4 regions of the Pseudomonas sp. A genome follow, and region 2 is predicted to be linked to each of the others. Evidence: predicted binding sites of a transcription regulator. Region 2 holds the regulator's gene; each other region holds the start of a gene.
The links. The regulator sigma-54, encoded in region 2, starts transcription at its own class of promoters, with help from an activator protein. The targets are predictions, from matches to a motif close to ANTGGCATNNANNTTGCTNT.
Positions count from the first base shown of each region.

Region 1: AC0MAZ_RS22240 (flagellar basal body rod protein FlgF) is a predicted target of sigma-54. The motif match lies at 3,177-3,196, and genes of this name have one in related genera.
Region 3: AC0MAZ_RS11975 (CmpA/NrtA family ABC transporter substrate-binding protein) is a predicted target of sigma-54. The motif match lies at 3,319-3,338, and genes of this name have one in related genera.
Region 4: nirB (nitrite reductase large subunit NirB) is a predicted target of sigma-54. The motif match lies at 3,196-3,215, and genes of this name have one in related genera.

Region 1 covers NZ_CM149873.1:4,979,888-4,984,187, forward strand. The annotation lists gene AC0MAZ_RS22225 (flagellar basal body P-ring protein FlgI) at 1-757, opposite strand, end outside; gene flgH (flagellar basal body L-ring protein FlgH) at 770-1,465, opposite strand; gene flgG (flagellar basal-body rod protein FlgG) at 1,545-2,330, opposite strand; gene AC0MAZ_RS22240 (flagellar basal body rod protein FlgF) at 2,379-3,119, opposite strand; gene AC0MAZ_RS22245 (beta strand repeat-containing protein) at 3,337-4,300, opposite strand, start outside.
Region 2 covers NZ_CM149873.1:5,579,622-5,583,921, forward strand. The annotation lists gene lptB (LPS export ABC transporter ATP-binding protein) at 1-492, shown strand, start outside; gene AC0MAZ_RS24880 (RNA polymerase factor sigma-54) at 666-2,165, shown strand; gene hpf (ribosome hibernation-promoting factor, HPF/YfiA family) at 2,244-2,552, shown strand; gene ptsN (PTS IIA-like nitrogen regulatory protein PtsN) at 2,565-3,029, shown strand; gene rapZ (RNase adapter RapZ) at 3,032-3,886, shown strand; gene AC0MAZ_RS24900 (HPr family phosphocarrier protein) at 3,907-4,179, shown strand.
Region 3 covers NZ_CM149873.1:2,625,937-2,630,236, forward strand. The annotation lists gene AC0MAZ_RS11965 (nitrate/nitrite transporter) at 1-1,172, opposite strand, end outside; gene AC0MAZ_RS11970 (ANTAR domain-containing response regulator) at 1,477-2,052, opposite strand; gene AC0MAZ_RS11975 (CmpA/NrtA family ABC transporter substrate-binding protein) at 2,063-3,277, opposite strand; gene AC0MAZ_RS11980 (quinone-dependent dihydroorotate dehydrogenase) at 3,404-4,300, shown strand, end outside.
Region 4 covers NZ_CM149873.1:2,067,187-2,071,486, reverse strand. The annotation lists gene AC0MAZ_RS09390 (molybdopterin-dependent oxidoreductase) at 1-3,083, shown strand, start outside; gene nirB (nitrite reductase large subunit NirB) at 3,344-4,300, shown strand, end outside.

The DNA of each region.
Region 1 (4,300 bases), 600 kb from region 2:
GGCCCGGGTCGATCTCGAGGTTCTCGAGGATGGACAGGTAGTCCACGCGCTGGCTCGGGTCCATCGGCGCGGTGACCCGCACCGAACCGCCATCGACGGCCTGGGCCACGCCCGGCCCGAGCAGCTCGTTGACCTTGTCGACGATGCGCTTGGCGGTGGTGAAGTCCGGACGATTGAGATTGAGCGTCAGGCTATTGCCCTGGTTGAATCCGCTCGGCACCGCGCGCTCGACCGAGGCCCCGCCGGGAATGCGACCGGCCGACGGAACGTTGACGGTGATCTTCGAGCCGTCGCGACCTTCGGCATCAAAGCCACCCACCACCAGATTGCCCTGGGCGATGGCGTAGACGTTGCCGTCGATACCCTTGAGCGGCGTCATCAACAGACTGCCGCCACGCAGGCTCTTGGAGTTGCCGATGGAAGACACGGTGATATCGACCACCTGGCCGGGCTTGGCGAATGCCGGCAAGTCGGCATGCACCGACACGGCGGCAACGTTCTTCAACTGCACGTTGCCCGACCCCGGCGGCACCTTGATACCAAACTGCGACAACATGTTGTTGAAGGTCTGCAGGGTGAACGGTGTCTGGGTGGTCTGGTCACCCGTGCCGTTGAGGCCCACCACCAGGCCGTAGCCGATCAGCTGGTTGGCGCGCACGCCGGAAATGCTGGCGATATCCTTCAGGCGCTCGGCGTGAGCACCGAACGCACAGGACAGAAGCAGGGTCGCGGCAATCAACCGCCTAGCGTTGAACATGGTCATCCGTACTCAGAAAGGCCAGAGCGGGCTGATGAAGAAACGGTCCAGCCAACCGGGCTGGCTGGCATCGGCGAACGAGCCGGTGCCCGAATAGGTGATGCGCGCGTCGGCCACGCGAGTGGACGGCACGGTGTTGTCGGTGGCGATGTCGTCGGCACGGATCAGGCCGGCAATGCGCACCAGTTCCTCGCCGGTGTTCAGCGTCATCCACTTCTCGCCGCGCACGGCGATGATGCCGTTGGGCAGCACCTCGGCCACGGTCACCGTGATGGAGCCGGTCAGGGTGTTGCCCTGGGTGGCCTTGCTGTCGCCCTTGGTGGAGCGGTCGCCGCTGTAACCGGCTTCAAGCGTGAGGTCGCCGCTGCCCAGCGGGTTGTTGGTGTTGGGCACGGTGCCGAACAGCGAGGTCAGGCCGATATCGGCCTTGCTGTTCTTCTGGATCTGGGAACCGGCGTTCTTGCTCGCCGAGGTACGCTCGTTCAGGGTGATGGTGATGATGTCACCGACCCGGAACGCCTTGCGATCGGTGTACAGACCCTGCTCGAAACCGGCCTGGTAGATCGAGCCGTTGTTGGCCGCCGCCGGCAACGGGGTGCGCGGCAGGACCGGCGCATAATACGGGTCGTTTGGCTTGGGCGTCGGCGCAACGCAACCAGCCAGCAACACCACCCCCCCCAGGGCGAATACGGACAACAGACGGCTCATGACACTTACCTCATGGTGAAACAGGCGCTGCAACAGCGAGCGGATGATCAGCGGCCCGCCTTGATCGGGCCGCCAGGGCTTACAGCTGCTGGGTGACGAACGACAGCATCTTGTCGGCGGCGGAGATGACCTTGGAGTTCATCTCGTAGGCACGCTGGGTGGTGATCATGTTGACCATTTCTTCCACGGTGCTGACGTTGGACGCCTCCAGGGTTTTCTGCAGGGTGGGGCCGAAACCGTTCAGGCCAGGCGTGCCGATCTGCGGCGCGCCGCTGGCGGCGGTCTCGAGGAACAGGTTGCCGCCGATGGCCTGCAAGCCCGCCGGGTTGATGAAGTCGGCGGTCTGGATGTTGCCGATGACCTGCGCGGCCGGGTTGCCGGGGGTAGTGATCGACACCGTGCCGTCCTGGCCGACAGTGAAGGTCTGGGCATCCGGCGGTACGACGACCGCAGGTTCCAGGGCGAAGCCGTTGGCGGTGACGACCTGGCCGTCGGAGTTCAGGTGGAAGGTACCGTCACGGGTATAGGAGACGGTGCCGTCAGGCTGCAGCACCTGGAAGAAGCCACGACCGTTGACGGCCATGTCCAGCGGATTCTCGGTCGTCTGCAGGCTGCCGGTCTGGAAGTTCTTCTGGGTGCCGACGATACGTACACCGGTACCGACCTGCAGGCCCGAAGGCAGCTCGCTGTCCTGGGTGGACTGCGCACCGGGCTGGCGCTTGATCTGGTACAGCAGGTCCTGAAACTCGGCGCGATCACGCTTGAAGCCAGTGGTCGAGACGTTGGCCAGGTTGTTCGAGATGACCGCCAGGTTGGTATCCTGGGCGGAAAGGCCGGTTTTAGCGACCCAAAGAGCCGGAAGCATTTAGTGTTCTCCTCGTGCGCCTGTTTTACGGCACCCGTTCAAATGTGATTAGCCGATCTGCAAAACCCGAGCCATGGCTTGATCGCCTTCCTCGGCCGCTTTCATCATCTTGACGTGCAACTCGAACTGTCGGGACAGCGCCAGCACCGATGTCATTTCCTCCACGGCATTGACGTTACTGCCTTCGAGGAATCCCGACACCACGCGCACGTTCACGTCCATGTCGGCCGGCTGGCCGCTGGCGGTACGGATCAGCCCGTCCTGGCCCTTGATCATGCCCTTGATGTCAGGGTTGACCAGCTTGATCCGGTCGACCTCGGCCATCACCCGTGGGTCCTCGCCCATGGCGCGGATGCTGATGGTGCCGTCATCGCCGATCTCGACCTTCTGCTCCGGTGGTATGGCGATCGGACCGCCATTGCCGATTACCGCCATGCCGTTGCCGGCGCGCAACACACCGAGGGCGTCAATGTTCAGGCCGCCAGTGCGCACGTAGGCCTCGCTGCCATCGGGGGCCTGCACGGCAATGAAGCCGTTGCCGCTGACCGCCACGTCCAGCTCGCGACCGGTTTCCACCAGCGGACCGGCACTGAAATCGGTGGCCGGCCGTTCGCTCATGGCAAACGCACGCGCCGGAAAGCTGTCGCCGAACACCGGCATCGAACGGGCCTGCTCCAGATCACGCTGGAAGCCGTTGGTGGAAACGTTCGCCAGGTTGTTGGCATGGGCCTTCTGCGCCAGCGCGTTCTGGCTGGCGCCGGTCATGGCCACGTAAAGCATCTTGTCCACAGTCATCCTCCGCTGCACGGGCGATCGATTGCCGGTCGCCGTGGCTGTACGAAGCTTCTAGCAAGTTTCGCGCCAATTACCACAGAAACGACAAAGGCCCCGGTTTACGGGGCCTTTGCCGAAAAGCACGCTGTCAGAGAGACAAAATCTCGGCGGCGAGCGTCTGACAGCGGCAAGGCTTGGCCGCCTGCGGACGCTGTCAGACGCCGCTTGCCTGTCAGGTGATGGTGAAGGTGTCGCCGTTGTTGGTCTGGAACGACTCGATGGTGTTCGAGCCGGCGTACCAGTTGCTGAGCATCACCCCCGAATCGAGGTTGCCGGCATTCCAGTCAGCCTTGGAGAAGATGAAGGCATTGACGCCATCGTTCTGCACCACGACATCCTGGAAGGTCTGGATGTTCTTCAGCACCACCACGTCGACACCTGCGCTACCGGTATCCTGGATCACCACGCCCGCCTTGGAGTAGATCGTGTAGACATCGCTGCCCTCGCCACCGAAGGCGTAGCCGGCCGACATCATGTCCAGGCGATCGGCGCCGGCGCCACCATAGAGTTCGTAGGCAAAACCGTTACCAACCAGGCGATCGTTGCCATCATCGCCATACGCCTTGCCGTTGGTGGTCTGGATGGTGTCGTTGCCGGCATCACCATGGTAGACGGAACCCGTGTCGTTCAGCGCACCGGTGATGGTGTCGTCGCCGTCACCGCCATTGACGACATCCGCCTGGGCGACCTGGGTGTTCGCCGGGCGCGCCAGGGCACCGAAATCGGTGGAGTAGATGCCATCCCCGTAGAGGATGTCATTGCCCGCACCGCCATTGATGACATCGTCGCCTTCGGCGCCGTAGAGCGTGTTCGCACCGGCATCGCCATTGAGCACATCGGCGAACGCGGAGCCCGCCAGCCCTTCGATTCCACTCAGCACATCACCCTCGGCATGCCCGCCAGCCACAGTACCTGCGGCAAGATCGATCGACACGCCGGCATTGCTCGAGATGTACCAGGCCGAATCCCGACCGGCCCCACCATTGATCACATCCGCGCCAGCACCGCCAATGAAGTTCTCGTTCGCAGTGGTCCCCACGAACGTATCGTTGAACGCCGTACCCTCGAAACTCTCGATACTGGTGAACAGGTCATTACCGGTAGCGTTCAGATCGAGCGTAACCCCAGCGCCCTCG
Region 2 (4,300 bases):
GGTATCGGCTACCTGCCGCAGGAAGCCTCGATCTTCCGCAAGCTGTCGGTGGCCGACAACATCATGGCCATCCTCGAGACCCGCAAGGACCTCGACCGCGACGGCCGGCGCAAGGAGCTGGAAAGCCTGCTGCAGGAATTCCACATCAGCCACATCCGCGACAACCTCGGCATGAGCCTCTCCGGCGGTGAACGCCGCCGCGTCGAGATCGCCCGCGCCCTGGCCACCGCGCCCAAGTTCATCCTGCTGGACGAACCCTTTGCCGGTGTCGACCCGATCTCCGTGGGCGACATCAAGCAGATCATCCACCACCTCAAGAACAAGGGCATCGGCGTACTGATCACCGACCACAACGTTCGCGAGACCCTGGACATCTGCGAGACCGCCTACATCGTCAACGATGGCCAGCTGATCGCCGAAGGCGACGCCGAGACCATCCTGGCCAACCAGCTGGTCAAGGAAGTGTACCTGGGGCACGAGTTCCGACTCTGACCCCGGCCTGCCCGGAGCACTGGCGCAAGCGCCTGTTCGAGGCTTAAGTTGTTACAGTGCTCTAGGCAAACGCTGCAATTTCAGGCATACAACTTGCTTAAAATCGGCGCCCAGGCGCCCTCCGTGTAGTGGATGGCGCATGCGCGCCGGCAACAAGGTATCAAGCCCCAGCCATGAAACCATCGCTCGTCCTAAAAATGGGCCAGCAACTGACGATGACCCCGCAGTTGCAACAGGCCATCCGTCTGCTTCAGCTCTCCACCCTGGACCTCCAGCAGGAAATCCAGGAAGCGCTGGAGTCCAATCCGATGCTCGAACGTCAGGAAGACGGCGAGGACTTCGACAACAGCGATCCGATGGCGGACAACGCCGAGAACAAGCCGACCGCCGAAGTCCAGGACAACAGTTTCCAGGAAACCAGTACCAGCAGCACCGCGGAAAACCTCGAAGACGGCGAATGGGCCGAGCGCATCCCCAACGAACTGCCGGTCGACACCGCCTGGGAAGACATCTACCAGACCAGCGCCAGCAGCCTGCCGAGCAACGATGACGACGAGTGGGACTTCACCACCCGCACCTCGGTCGGCGAGAGTCTGCAGAGCCACCTGCTGTGGCAGCTCAACCTGGCGCCGATGTCCGACACCGACCGCCTGATCGCCGTTACCCTGATCGACAGCATCAACAGCCAGGGCTACCTGGAAGACACCCTCGAGGAGATCTGCGCAGGCTTCGATCCGGAGCTCGACATCGAGCTGGACGAGGTCGAGGCGGTGCTGCACCGCATCCAGCAGTTCGAACCTGCCGGCATTGGCGCCCGTTCCCTGGGCGAATGCCTGCTGCTGCAACTGCGCCAGCTGCCGGCCTCGACACCGTGGATGAGTGAGGCCCAGCGCTTGGTCACCGACTTCATCGATCTGCTCGGCAGCCGCGACTACAGCCAGCTGATGCGCCGCATGAAGCTCAAGGAAGACGAACTGCGCCAGGTCATCGAACTGGTGCAGACCCTCAACCCGCGCCCCGGCTCGCAGATCGAGTCCAGCGAGCCCGAGTACGTCGTGCCTGACGTCATCGTGCGCAAGGACAGCGAGCGCTGGCTGGTCGAGCTCAACCAGGAAGCGGTACCGCGCCTGCGGGTCAACCCGCAGTACGCCGGCTTCGTCCGCCGCGCCGACACCAGCGCCGACAACACCTTCATGCGCAACCAGTTGCAGGAAGCGCGCTGGTTCATCAAGAGCCTGCAGAGCCGCAACGAGACGCTGATGAAGGTGGCGACGCAGATCGTCGAGCACCAGCGCGGCTTCCTCGACCACGGCGACGAGGCCATGAAGCCGCTGGTGCTGCACGATATCGCCGAGGCGGTGGGCATGCACGAGTCGACCATTTCCCGGGTGACCACGCAAAAATACATGCACACCCCGCGCGGCATCTACGAACTGAAATACTTTTTCTCCAGCCACGTGAGCACCGCCGAAGGCGGCGAATGCTCGTCCACGGCGATCCGCGCGATCATCAAGAAACTGGTGGCGGCGGAAAATCAGAAAAAGCCATTGAGTGACAGCAAGATCGCTGGTTTACTGGAGGCACAAGGCATCCAGGTAGCCCGTCGCACCGTCGCCAAGTACCGCGAATCGTTGGGCATCGCCCCGTCGAGCGAGCGCAAGCGACTGATGTAGCCCCGGGATGTGCCACAGCGTTTCAGTGGCAGGTGCAATACCTGCCTCTTTATGCACGGGCAACAAAGGAGAAGCTGTATGCAAGTCAACATCAGTGGACAGCATGTAGAAGTCACCCAACCACTGCGCGATTACGTGCTCGAAAAGCTCGCCCGCGTGGAGGGTCATTTCGACAAGATCACCAATGCGACGGTGATCATGAAGGTCGAGAAGCTGCAGCAGAAGGTGGAAGCCACACTCCAGATTCCCGGTGGCGAAGTCGTCGCCAACGCCGAACATCAAGACATGTATGCGGCGATCGACGCCCTGGCAGACAAACTTGATCGCCAACTGAAAAAACACAAGGAAAAACAGCAAAGCCTGCTGCAAGGCGCAGCCGCCCGCTGATCCCCCTCATCCATGATCCGACTTGAAACCATCCTGACCCCCGGCCGTTCCCTCGTGAACGTGCCGGGCGGCAGTAAAAAGCGCGCCCTGGAAAAGGTCGCCAACCTGATCGCCGAGCAAGTACCCGAGCTGGAGATGCAAGACGTCTTCGACAAGCTCATCGCTCGGGAAAAGCTGGGCTCCACCGGTTTTGGCAATGGCATCGCCATTCCCCACTGCCGGCTTGTGGGCTGCACCGCGCCAGTGAGCGCCCTGCTGCACCTGGATGCCCCCATCGATTACGATGCCATCGATGGCGCCCCGGTCGACCTGCTGTTCGTCCTGCTGGTCCCGGAAGCCGCCACCGATGCCCACCTTGAACTGCTGCGCCAGATCGCAAGCATGCTCGATCGCAAGGAGGTCCGCGATCGCCTGCGTGCCGCCGACAGCAGCGAGACCCTTTACCAGGTCGTCCTGGACGTACAGAACGAGCACTGAACATGCGCCTGATCATCGTCAGCGGCCGCTCCGGCTCCGGCAAGAGTACCGCCCTAGACGTGCTGGAAGACAACGGCTACTACTGCATCGACAACCTGCCTGCCGGGTTGTTGCCGCAGTTGGCGGAAAACGCGCTGATCAACACCGAGTTGCTGCAACCGAAGGTCGCGGTATCCATCGATGCGCGCAACCTCCCCAGCCACCTGTCGCGCTTCCCCGAACTGCTGGATGAGGCACGTTCGCGGCATATCCAGTGCGACGTGCTGTACCTGGACGCCGACGAAGACACCCTGCTCAAGCGCTTCTCGGAAACCCGCCGCCGCCATCCGCTGACCAACGACAGCCGCTCGCTGGCCGAGGCGATCCGCGTGGAAAGCGAGCTGCTCGGGCCGATCGCCGACCTCGCCGACCTGAAGATCGACACCACCAATCTGAACCTCTACCAGCTGCGCGATTCGATCAAGCTGCGCCTGCTCAACCAGCCCGAGCCAGGCACCGCGTTCCTGGTCGAGTCGTTCGGCTTCAAGCGCGGCATGCCGGTGGACGCCGATGTGGTGTTCGATGTGCGCTGCCTGCCCAATCCATACTGGAAGCCGGAACTTCGCGAGCATTCCGGCCTCGAACAGCCGGTGATCGATTACCTGGCCGCCCAGCCGGACGTCGAGGAAATGTTCCAGGACATCTCCGGTTACCTGCTCAAGTGGCTGCCGCGCTTCGCCGCCAGCAACCGCGCCTATGTCACCATCGCCATCGGCTGTACCGGCGGCCACCACCGCTCGGTGTACATCACTGAACGGCTTGGCCAACTGCTCCAGCAATCCCTGAAAAACGTCCAGGTCCGCCACCGCGACCTATAGCCCACAGGATCCGCCCCACGATGCCCGCCCGCGAAATCACCATCATCAACAAGCTGGGCCTGCATGCGCGGGCGGCCGCCAAGTTCGTCGGCGTGGCCGGTCGCTTCCCTTGCCAGGTACGGGTCGGTCGCGCGCCGGACAAGCTGGTGGACGGCAAGAGCATCATGGCGGTGATGATGCTCGCCGCGGGCAAGGGCACGCCGGTGCACCTGCACACCGAGGGCGAGCAGGACGGTGAGGCCATGGATGCACTGGTCGCGTTGATCAACAATTTCTTCGACGAAGGCGAGTAAGCGCCGCTAGCGACTGCGCACGCTTCGTGTAGGAGCGGCCTTGTGCCGCGAAAGGGCTGCGTAGCAGCCCCGGCAATGCAGCAATGTTGCTGAAAACCAGGGGCTGCCATGCAGCCCTTTC
Region 3 (4,300 bases), 2.9 Mb from region 2:
GTGCGCCAGCGTTGCTTGACCCCGTGCAGACCGAACCAGGCCAGCAGGCCGAGGCTGGCGAACAGCCACAGGCCGAGCTGGTAGTCGCCGGTATGCTGCTTGATGGTGCCCAGGCCTGCGGCAAGCAGGAAGCCGCCGATGCCACCGGCCATACCGATCAGCCCGGTCATCACACCGATCTCCTGGCGAAAACGCTGTGGCACCAGCTGGAACACTGCGCCATTGCCGGCGCCCAATCCGAGCATGGCGCTGACGAACAGCGCCAGGGCCGCCGCCGCGCTGGGCAGGTTGAAGCCCACTGCGGCGATGCATACGGCGGCCACGCCGTACATCGCCAGCAGGGTGCGGATCCCGCCGAAGCGATCGGCCAGAGCACCGCCGAGTGGGCGCATCAGGCTGCCAGCGAACACGCAGGCGGCGGTGTAGTAGCCGGCGGTCACCGGGCTCAGCCCGTACTGGTCGCTGAAGTAGCCGGGCAGGGCACTGGCCAGGCCGATGAAGCCGCCGAAGGTCACGCTGTAGAAGAACATGAACCACCAGCTGTCGCGATCTCCCAGGGCCTTCAGGTAGTCGGCCATGGCCTTGGGCTTAGGCCGTTGCGGGGCATTGCGCGCCAGCAGGGCGAACAGCACAAGGGTCAGCAGCAAGGGCAGCACGGCGAAGCCGAACACATTGTTCCAGCCGAAGCCTGCCGCCAGCGCCGGGGCCAGCAGCGCGGCGAACACCGTGCCGGAGTTGCCGGCGCCGGCGATGCCCATGGCCTTGCCCTGGTGCTGGGGTGGATACCACTGCGAGGCCAGTGGCAGGGACACGGCGAACGAGGCCCCAGCGAAGCCGAGGAACACACCCAGCAGCAACGCCTGCTCGTAGCTGCGCACCCCCAGGTGCCAGGCGCAGGCCAGGGCGACGATCACGATGACCTGGCCGATCAGCCCGGCGGTCTTGGGTGACAGGCGATCGACCAGCAGGCCCATGGCGAAGCGCAGTACCGCGCCGGCGAGGATCGGCGTGGCCACCATCAGGCCCCGCTGTTGTGCGCTCAGTTGCAGGTCGGCGGCGATCTGCACCGCCAGGGGGCCGAGCAGGTACCAGACCATGAAGCTCAGGTCGAAATACAGGAAGGCGGCGAACAGCGTGGGCACATGCCCGGATTTCCAGAAGCTCGTATTCATCGAACACCTCGTTGGGCGCGGAAACGAAAAGACGCCGCTGCCCGGTCCATGGCTGTGGAGGGGCGAGCGACGTCTTTGTCAGGGTATGGGGGCAACCGCCGTTGGCTACCGGGGTTTTCAGAGCAAGAGGCGGGCCAATATCCAGTCTCGCGCGAACCCTGTAGGAGCGGCCTTGTGTCGCGAAAGGGCCGCAAAGCGGCCCCAGCGATCTTTATGTAAACCCTGAAATCTTGGGGCCGCTGCGCGCCCCTTTCGCGGCACAAGGCCGCTCCTACAGAGGGGCGTAACGTCGGTACGGATGGCGCTACCCCAGCATCTGCGACATGGCAATGATCTGTTCCGCCACCTGGATCAGCTTCTGCTGGCGGCTCATGGCCTGGCGGCGCATCAGGGTGTAGGCCTGTTCCTCGTTGCAGTCCTTCATCTTCATCAGCAGGCCCTTGGCCTGCTCGATGAGCTTGCGCTCGGCCAACTGCTGGTCGCGGGCCAGCAGTTGAGCCTTGAGCGCCTGGTCGCTTTCGAAGCGGGCCATGGCCACATCAAGGATCGGTTGCAGCCGCGTGGTCTGGATACCCTCGACGATGTAGGCGCTGACCCCGGCCTGGATCGCCTGGCGCATCACACCGGGGTCATGCTCGTCGGTGAACAGCACGATGGGACGCGGGCGGTCGCGGCTGACCAGCACCACCTGTTCCATCACGTCCCGGCCTGGTGACTCGGTATCGATCAGCACCACGTCCGGGTGCACCGTTTCGACACACGCGGGCAGGTCGATGCTCAGGCTGCTGGCCTCGATCACCTCGAAGCCGGCCTCGATCAGGGCGGCCTTGAGGCGGCCGACTTTTTTTTCCGTGTCGTCGATCAGCAGGATACGCAACATGGCTGGACCCTCAGCGATGGGCGCGGGCGTCAGGCGCCGCGTCCAGGGCGTGCAGTGCGAAGCTGCGCGCATAGCCATGGGGGTCGCTGCCGTCCCAGCGGCTGCCGTCGATCAGCAGGCTGCTGCGCATGGGCGGGTCGGCACAAGGTACGCCCAACGCCGTGGCGGCTTCGCGGTACAGCGTCAGCTGCTGCACCTGGCTGGCGACCGCCAGGTAGTCCGGGTCGTCACGCAGCAGGCCCCAGCGGCGGAACTGGGTCATGAACCACATGCCATCGGACAGGTACGGCAGGTTGGCCCGACCCTGGTCGAACAGGCGCAGGCCGTGGGGATCGTGCCAGCGATGGCCCAGGCCATCCTGGTAGTCGCCGATCAGGCGCGGCTCGATGCTGCCGACCGGGGAGCCCAGGTAGGCGCTGCCGCTGAGCAGTTGCGCCGTGCCACGGCGATTCTCCTGGCTCTGCTCGATGAAGCGTGCGGCGGCGAGTACCGACTTGATTAGCGCCCGGGTGCTGTTGGGGTACTGTTCGACGAAGCCGCGGGCACTGGCCAGGACCTTTTCCGGATGGTCGGGCCAGATCGACTGGCTGGTGGCCAGGGTGAAGCCCTGCCCCTTGGCGACGGCGTCCGCCGACCAGGGTTCGCCGACACAGAAGCCGTCGATGCGCCCGGCCTGCAGGTGGGCGGCCATCTGCGCAGGGGGCACCACCACGCTGGTCACGTCGCGCAGCGGGTGGATGCCCTGGCTGGCCAGCCAGTAGTAAAGCCACAGGGCATGGGTGCCAGTCGGAAAGGTCTGGGCGAACGTCAGTTGTGCGCCCTGTTGGTGCACCAGCCGCGCCAGTGCCTCGGGGCTGGTCACGCCCTTGCACTGCAGCGCGGGGGAGAGATTGATGGCCTGGGCGTTCTGGTTAAGGCCCATGAGCACGGCCAGGGGGCTGGCGGGCACGCCGCCGATGCCCAGGTGCACCGCGTACACCAGGCCATAGAGGCAATGGGCGGCGTCCAGTTCGCCACTGACCAGCTTGTCGCGCAGCCCGGCCCAGGAGGCCTGGCGGCGCAGGTTGAGGGTCAGGCCGAACTGCTGGGCGAAGCCCTGGGTGGCGGCGACCACCACCGAGGCGCAGTCGGTCAGGGCCATGAAACCGATGTCCAGGCTGGGCTTTTCCGGCGCGTCGCTGCCGTTGACCCAGGCCAGGGGCGTTGTCGGGAGGGCTGTGTTCACGAGAATCCTCGGGCGTTCGCGATTGACTGCATGCAACGGACTTAGCAACCCATGTGCCATTGCCCTGTCGCCCCGGCGACGCGCTGGCTATAATCGCCCCCTCACACACCGCGAGTCCGCCCGCCCATGTATACCCTGGCCCGCCAGCTGCTGTTCAAGCTCTCCCCGGAAACCTCCCACGACCTCTCGCTGGACCTGATCGGCGCCGGTGGCCGTCTCGGGCTCAACGGCCTGCTGTGCAAGCAGCCGGCGGCGTTGCCGGTAACGGTGATGGGCTTGAACTTCGCCAACCCGGTCGGCCTGGCCGCCGGCCTGGACAAGAACGGCGCGGCCATCGACGGCTTTGCCCAGCTGGGCTTCGGCTTTGTCGAGATCGGCACCGTGACGCCGCGCCCGCAGCCGGGCAACCCAAAGCCGCGGCTGTTCCGCTTGCCGGAGGCCACGGCCATCATCAACCGCATGGGTTTCAACAACCTGGGCGTCGACCACCTGCTGGCGCGGGTGCGTGCCGCGAAGTACACCGGCGTGTTGGGTATCAACATCGGCAAAAACTTCGACACCCCGGTCGAGCGGGCCCAGGACGACTACCTGATCTGCCTGGAGAAGGTCTACAACGACGCCAGCTACATCACCGTCAACGTCAGCTCGCCGAATACCCCCGGCCTGCGTTCGCTGCAGTTCGGCGATTCGCTCAAGCAACTGCTCGATGCCCTGGCCGAGCGCCGTGAGCAATTGGCGCAGGCAAACGGCAAGCGCGTACCGCTGGCGATCAAGATCGCGCCGGACATGAGTGACGAGGAGACCGCCCTGGTGGCGGCGGCGTTGGTCGAATCGGGGATGGATGCGGTGATCGCCACCAACACCACCCTGGGGCGCGAGGGCGTCGAAGGCCTGCCGTTCGGTGGCGAGGCTGGTGGTTTGTCGGGTGCGCCGGTGCTGGAAAAGAGCACTCACACGGTGAAAGTGCTCGCTGGTGAGCTGGGTGGCAAGCTGCCGATCATTGCGGCGGGCGGGATCACCGAG
Region 4 (4,300 bases), 2.3 Mb from region 2:
TCCACGGTACCTGGCACAGCAATGCCCTGTGCAACCTGCACCTGGCCACCGGCGCCATCTGCCGCCCCGGCAGCGGGCCGTTCTCGCTGACCGGCCAGCCCAACGCCATGGGCGGCCGCGAGATGGGCTACATGGGGCCGGGCCTGCCGGGCCAACGCTCGGCACAGGTAGCGGCGCACCGGGCCTTCGTCGAGCAGCAATGGCAGCTGGCGCCCGGCACGTTGCGCAGCGAGAGCGGCGAAGGCACCGTGGCGCTGTTCGAACAGCTCAAGAGCGGCGAGGTGAAGGCCTGCTGGATCATCTGCAGCAACCCGGTGGCCAGCGTCGCCAACCGCCAGCAGGTGATCGACGGCCTGGACCAGGCGCAACTGGTGATCAGCCAGGACGCCTTCCTCGACACCGAGACCAACCGCTACGCCGACATTCTCCTGCCGGCGGCGCTGTGGGCCGAGGGTGAAGGGGTGATGATCAACAGCGAGCGCAACCTGACCCTGATGCCCCGCGCCGTCGAGCCACCCGGCGAAAGCCTGGAAGACTGGCGCCTGATCGCGCGCATCGCCTGTGCCCTGGGCTACGCGCATGCCTTCGACTACCCCGACGCCGAGGCGGTGTTCGATGAGATCCGCCACTTCCATAACCCGGACACCGGCTACGACCTGCGCGGCATCGACTATGCCGGACTGCGCGCCAACCCCCGGCAGTGGCCCTGCGCGCCGGGGCGCGAGGATGACCGCAGCCCGCTGCGCTATCGCAACGACGAACACGGCCAGCCAGCGGCACTGGCCTTTCCGACCGTCAGCGGCAAGGCGCGTTTTCATGCGCGGCCCTGGCTGGCGCCCGCCGAGCTGCCGGACGACACCTACCCCTTTGTCCTCAACACCGGCCGCGTACAACACCAGTGGCACACCCTGACCAAGACCGGCAAGGTCCCGAGCCTGAACCGGCTCGAGCCCGGCCCCTTCGTCGAGATCCACCCCGACGATGCCCGGCGCCTGGGCATCCGCGACAAGGACCAGGTGGCGATCCGCTCACGCCGTGGCCAGGCGCTGCTGCCGGCCCGCCTCAGCGACCGGGTGCTGCCCGGTGGCTGCTTCGCACCCTTCCACTGGAACGACCTGTACGGCGAGCAGTTGGCGATCAACGCGGTGACCAGCGACGCCGTCGACCCCACCTCGCTGCAACCGGCCTTCAAGTACTGCGCCGTGACCCTCGAACGGGTCGCGGGCGAACGCATCGAGGCCCTCGACCTGAACGTCGCCATTCCTTCGGAGCCCGTCACCATGCCGACCGCCACCCTCGCCCGCCTGCTGGGCCTGGAGACACAGCCTGCCCCGGTGCTTGCCGAGGAGGAGCGGCATTACCTGCAAGGTTTCCTGCTCGGCCTGCAACAGGCGCGGGCCGAAGGCGTGCCAAGCCTGCCGGCTAACGCACCGCTGGCGCCGACCCGACGCCTGTTCGTCGATGGTCTGCTGGCGGGGCTGTTCGCCCAGCCTCAGGCACAGGCGGGATTACCTTGCCATCGCGTGCTGTGGGCCTCGCAGACCGGCAACGGCGAGGCGCTGGCCGAGCGCTGCGCGAAACGCCTGCGCGAAGCGGGGCTGACGGTGGAGCTCAGCAGCATGGAAGGTGTCAGCCCGGCGCAACTGCGCGGCTGCGCCAGCGTACTGCTGATTGCCAGCACCTTCGGCGACGGCGACGCCCCGGACAGTGGCGCCTCGTTCTGGCAGGCCCTGCAGGGCGCGGGCGACGTCGATTGCGTCAAGCTGCCCTATGCGGTACTGGCCCTGGGCGACTCCAGCTACGACCAGTTCTGCGGCTTCGGTCGCAAGCTCGACCAGCGCCTGGCGGAACTGGGCGGCCAGCGTCTGCTGGAGCGGGTCGACTGCGAGCCGGATTTCGATGCCGCATTCAGTGCGTGGCTCGAGGCCCTGCTGGCGGCCCTCGGCACAAACACCCCCGCGACATCGGCACCAGCAACCGCCGAATCTCACGGCAGGCACCAGCCATGGCCTGCGCGCCTGGTGCAGAACCGCCTGCTCAACGGCCCTGGCTCGACCAAGGAAACCCGCCAACTGGTGTTCGACCTCACGAGTAGCGGCCTGGACTATCAGCCCGGTGATGCCCTGGGCGTGTGGCCGCGCAACTGCCCGGCGCTGGTCCAGGAGCTGCTCAGCCTGATGCAACTCGATGGCCAGGCCGCGGTCGAGCTTGAAGGTCAGACGCCGATGCCCCTGAGCCTGGCGCTGGAGCGGCATCTGGAGATCGCCCGTGTCACGCCACGACAGCTCGAAGCGCTCAGCGAAAACGCACCCTCTCTGCAACAGTTGTTGCAGCCTGAGTGCAAGACCGCGCTCAAGGACTGGCTATGGGGCCGGCAACTGGCCGATGTATTGCGCGAGTTTCCCCGGCAATGGCCACTGAGCCGTTGGCTGACCTTGCTCAAGCCCTTGCAACCGCGGCTGTACTCGATCAGCTCAAGCCCCAAGGCGCATCCCGGGCAGGTGCACCTGACGGTGTCCACAGTGCGCTACGGTGAACGCAAGGGGGTCTGCTCGGCCTTTCTCGCCGACCGTGCTGCGGACGTCGAAGTGGCCATCTTTGCCCAACCATCCAGACACTTCCGCCTGCCCGACGACGACGGCACGCCCATCGTAATGATCGGCCCCGGCACCGGCATCGCGCCCTTCCGGGCGTTTCTCGAAGAACGCCGGGAACGCGCTGCGTCTGGCCGCAACTGGCTGTTCTTCGGCGAGCAGCACGAGGAGCACGACTTCTACTATCGCGAGCAGTTGCTGGCTTGGGAAGCACAGGGCCATGTGCGCCTGAGCACCGCGTTCTCCCGCGACCAGCCGCAGAAGATCTATGTGCAGCAACGCCTGCTGGAACAGGGCGCCGAGCTGTGGCGCTGGCTGCAGGACGGCGCGCATGTGTATGTCTGTGGCGATGCCCAGCGCATGGCCCGGGATGTGGATGCGGCCTTGCGCCAGGTGGTGGCGCAGCACGGCGGCCTGGACGAGGCCGCGGCAGCGGCGTATGTCGAAGGGTTGGGGCGGGACAAGCGCTACCGGCGGGATGTGTATTGATGCACCACGGTGGTGAGGGCTGCACCCTGCTTGTGCGCCCGCACCACCTGGCCAGCACACGCCCAAAGCTGCAACCCTTGTGGGAGCGGGCTTGCCCCGCGATGACCGGAAGCCTGGCACACTCCCTGCTTCACCCAATGCACAACAGCCCCAACGACCAACGGCGGTCAACAGGGGCCTCACACTGATGAGTACAGGCAAAGGCGCCTGGAGCTTCGGCTCCAGGCGCCTTTTTCGTTTTCCGTGATCGAGGATCGGCTATGCAGGCAACAGCGAACGAGGCACAACGAGCACGACTGGTCATCGTCGGCAATGGCATGGTCGGCCATCACTGCGTCGAGCAGTTGATCGAACGCGGCGCCACGGCACACTTCGAGCTGCATGTGTTCGGCGAGGAGCGCCAGCGCGCCTACGACCGGGTGCACCTGTCGGAGTATTTCACCGGCAGCTGCGCCGAGACCCTGGCCCTGTGCGCCCCGGACTACTACAGCCGCCACGGCGTGCACCTGCACCTGGGCGAAGCGGTGCTGGACATCGATCGCGAGCGCCAGGAACTGCTCACCGCCGAGGGGCGCCTGGGCTACGACCAGTTGATCCTGGCCACCGGCTCCTACCCGTTCGTGCCGCCGATCGAAGGCTCCAGCGGCAATGCGCGCCTGGTCTACCGCACCCTCGAGGACCTCGACGCGATACGCGCCGCCGCCGCGGATGCCCGGCGTGGCGTGGTGGTCGGTGGCGGCCTGCTCGGCCTCGAGGCGGCCAACGCCCTCAAGTCCCTGGGCCTGGAGGCGCATGTGGTGGAGTTCGCCCCACGCCTGATGCCGGTACAGCTGGACAGCGAAGGCGGCGCGGCGCTCAAGGCACGGATCGAGGCCCTCGGCGTGGGCGTGCACCTGTCCCGCGCGACCCAGTCGATCAGCGCTGGCGAGCAGTACCGCTACCGGATGAACTTCGACGGTGGCGAACACCTGGAGACCGACCTGATCGTCTTTTCCGCCGGCATTCGCCCACAGGACGCCCTGGGCCGGGCCTGTGGTCTGGAGATCGCCGCGCGCGGAGGTGTTGTGATCGACAGCCAGTGCAGGACCAGCGATCCGCGGATCTTCGCCATCGGCGAGTGCGCGTCGTGGAACGGCAGCGTATTCGGCCTGGTCGCCCCCGGCTACGCCATGGCGCGCAACCTGGCCGCGCGGCTGCTGGGCGAGGCGGCGGACGAC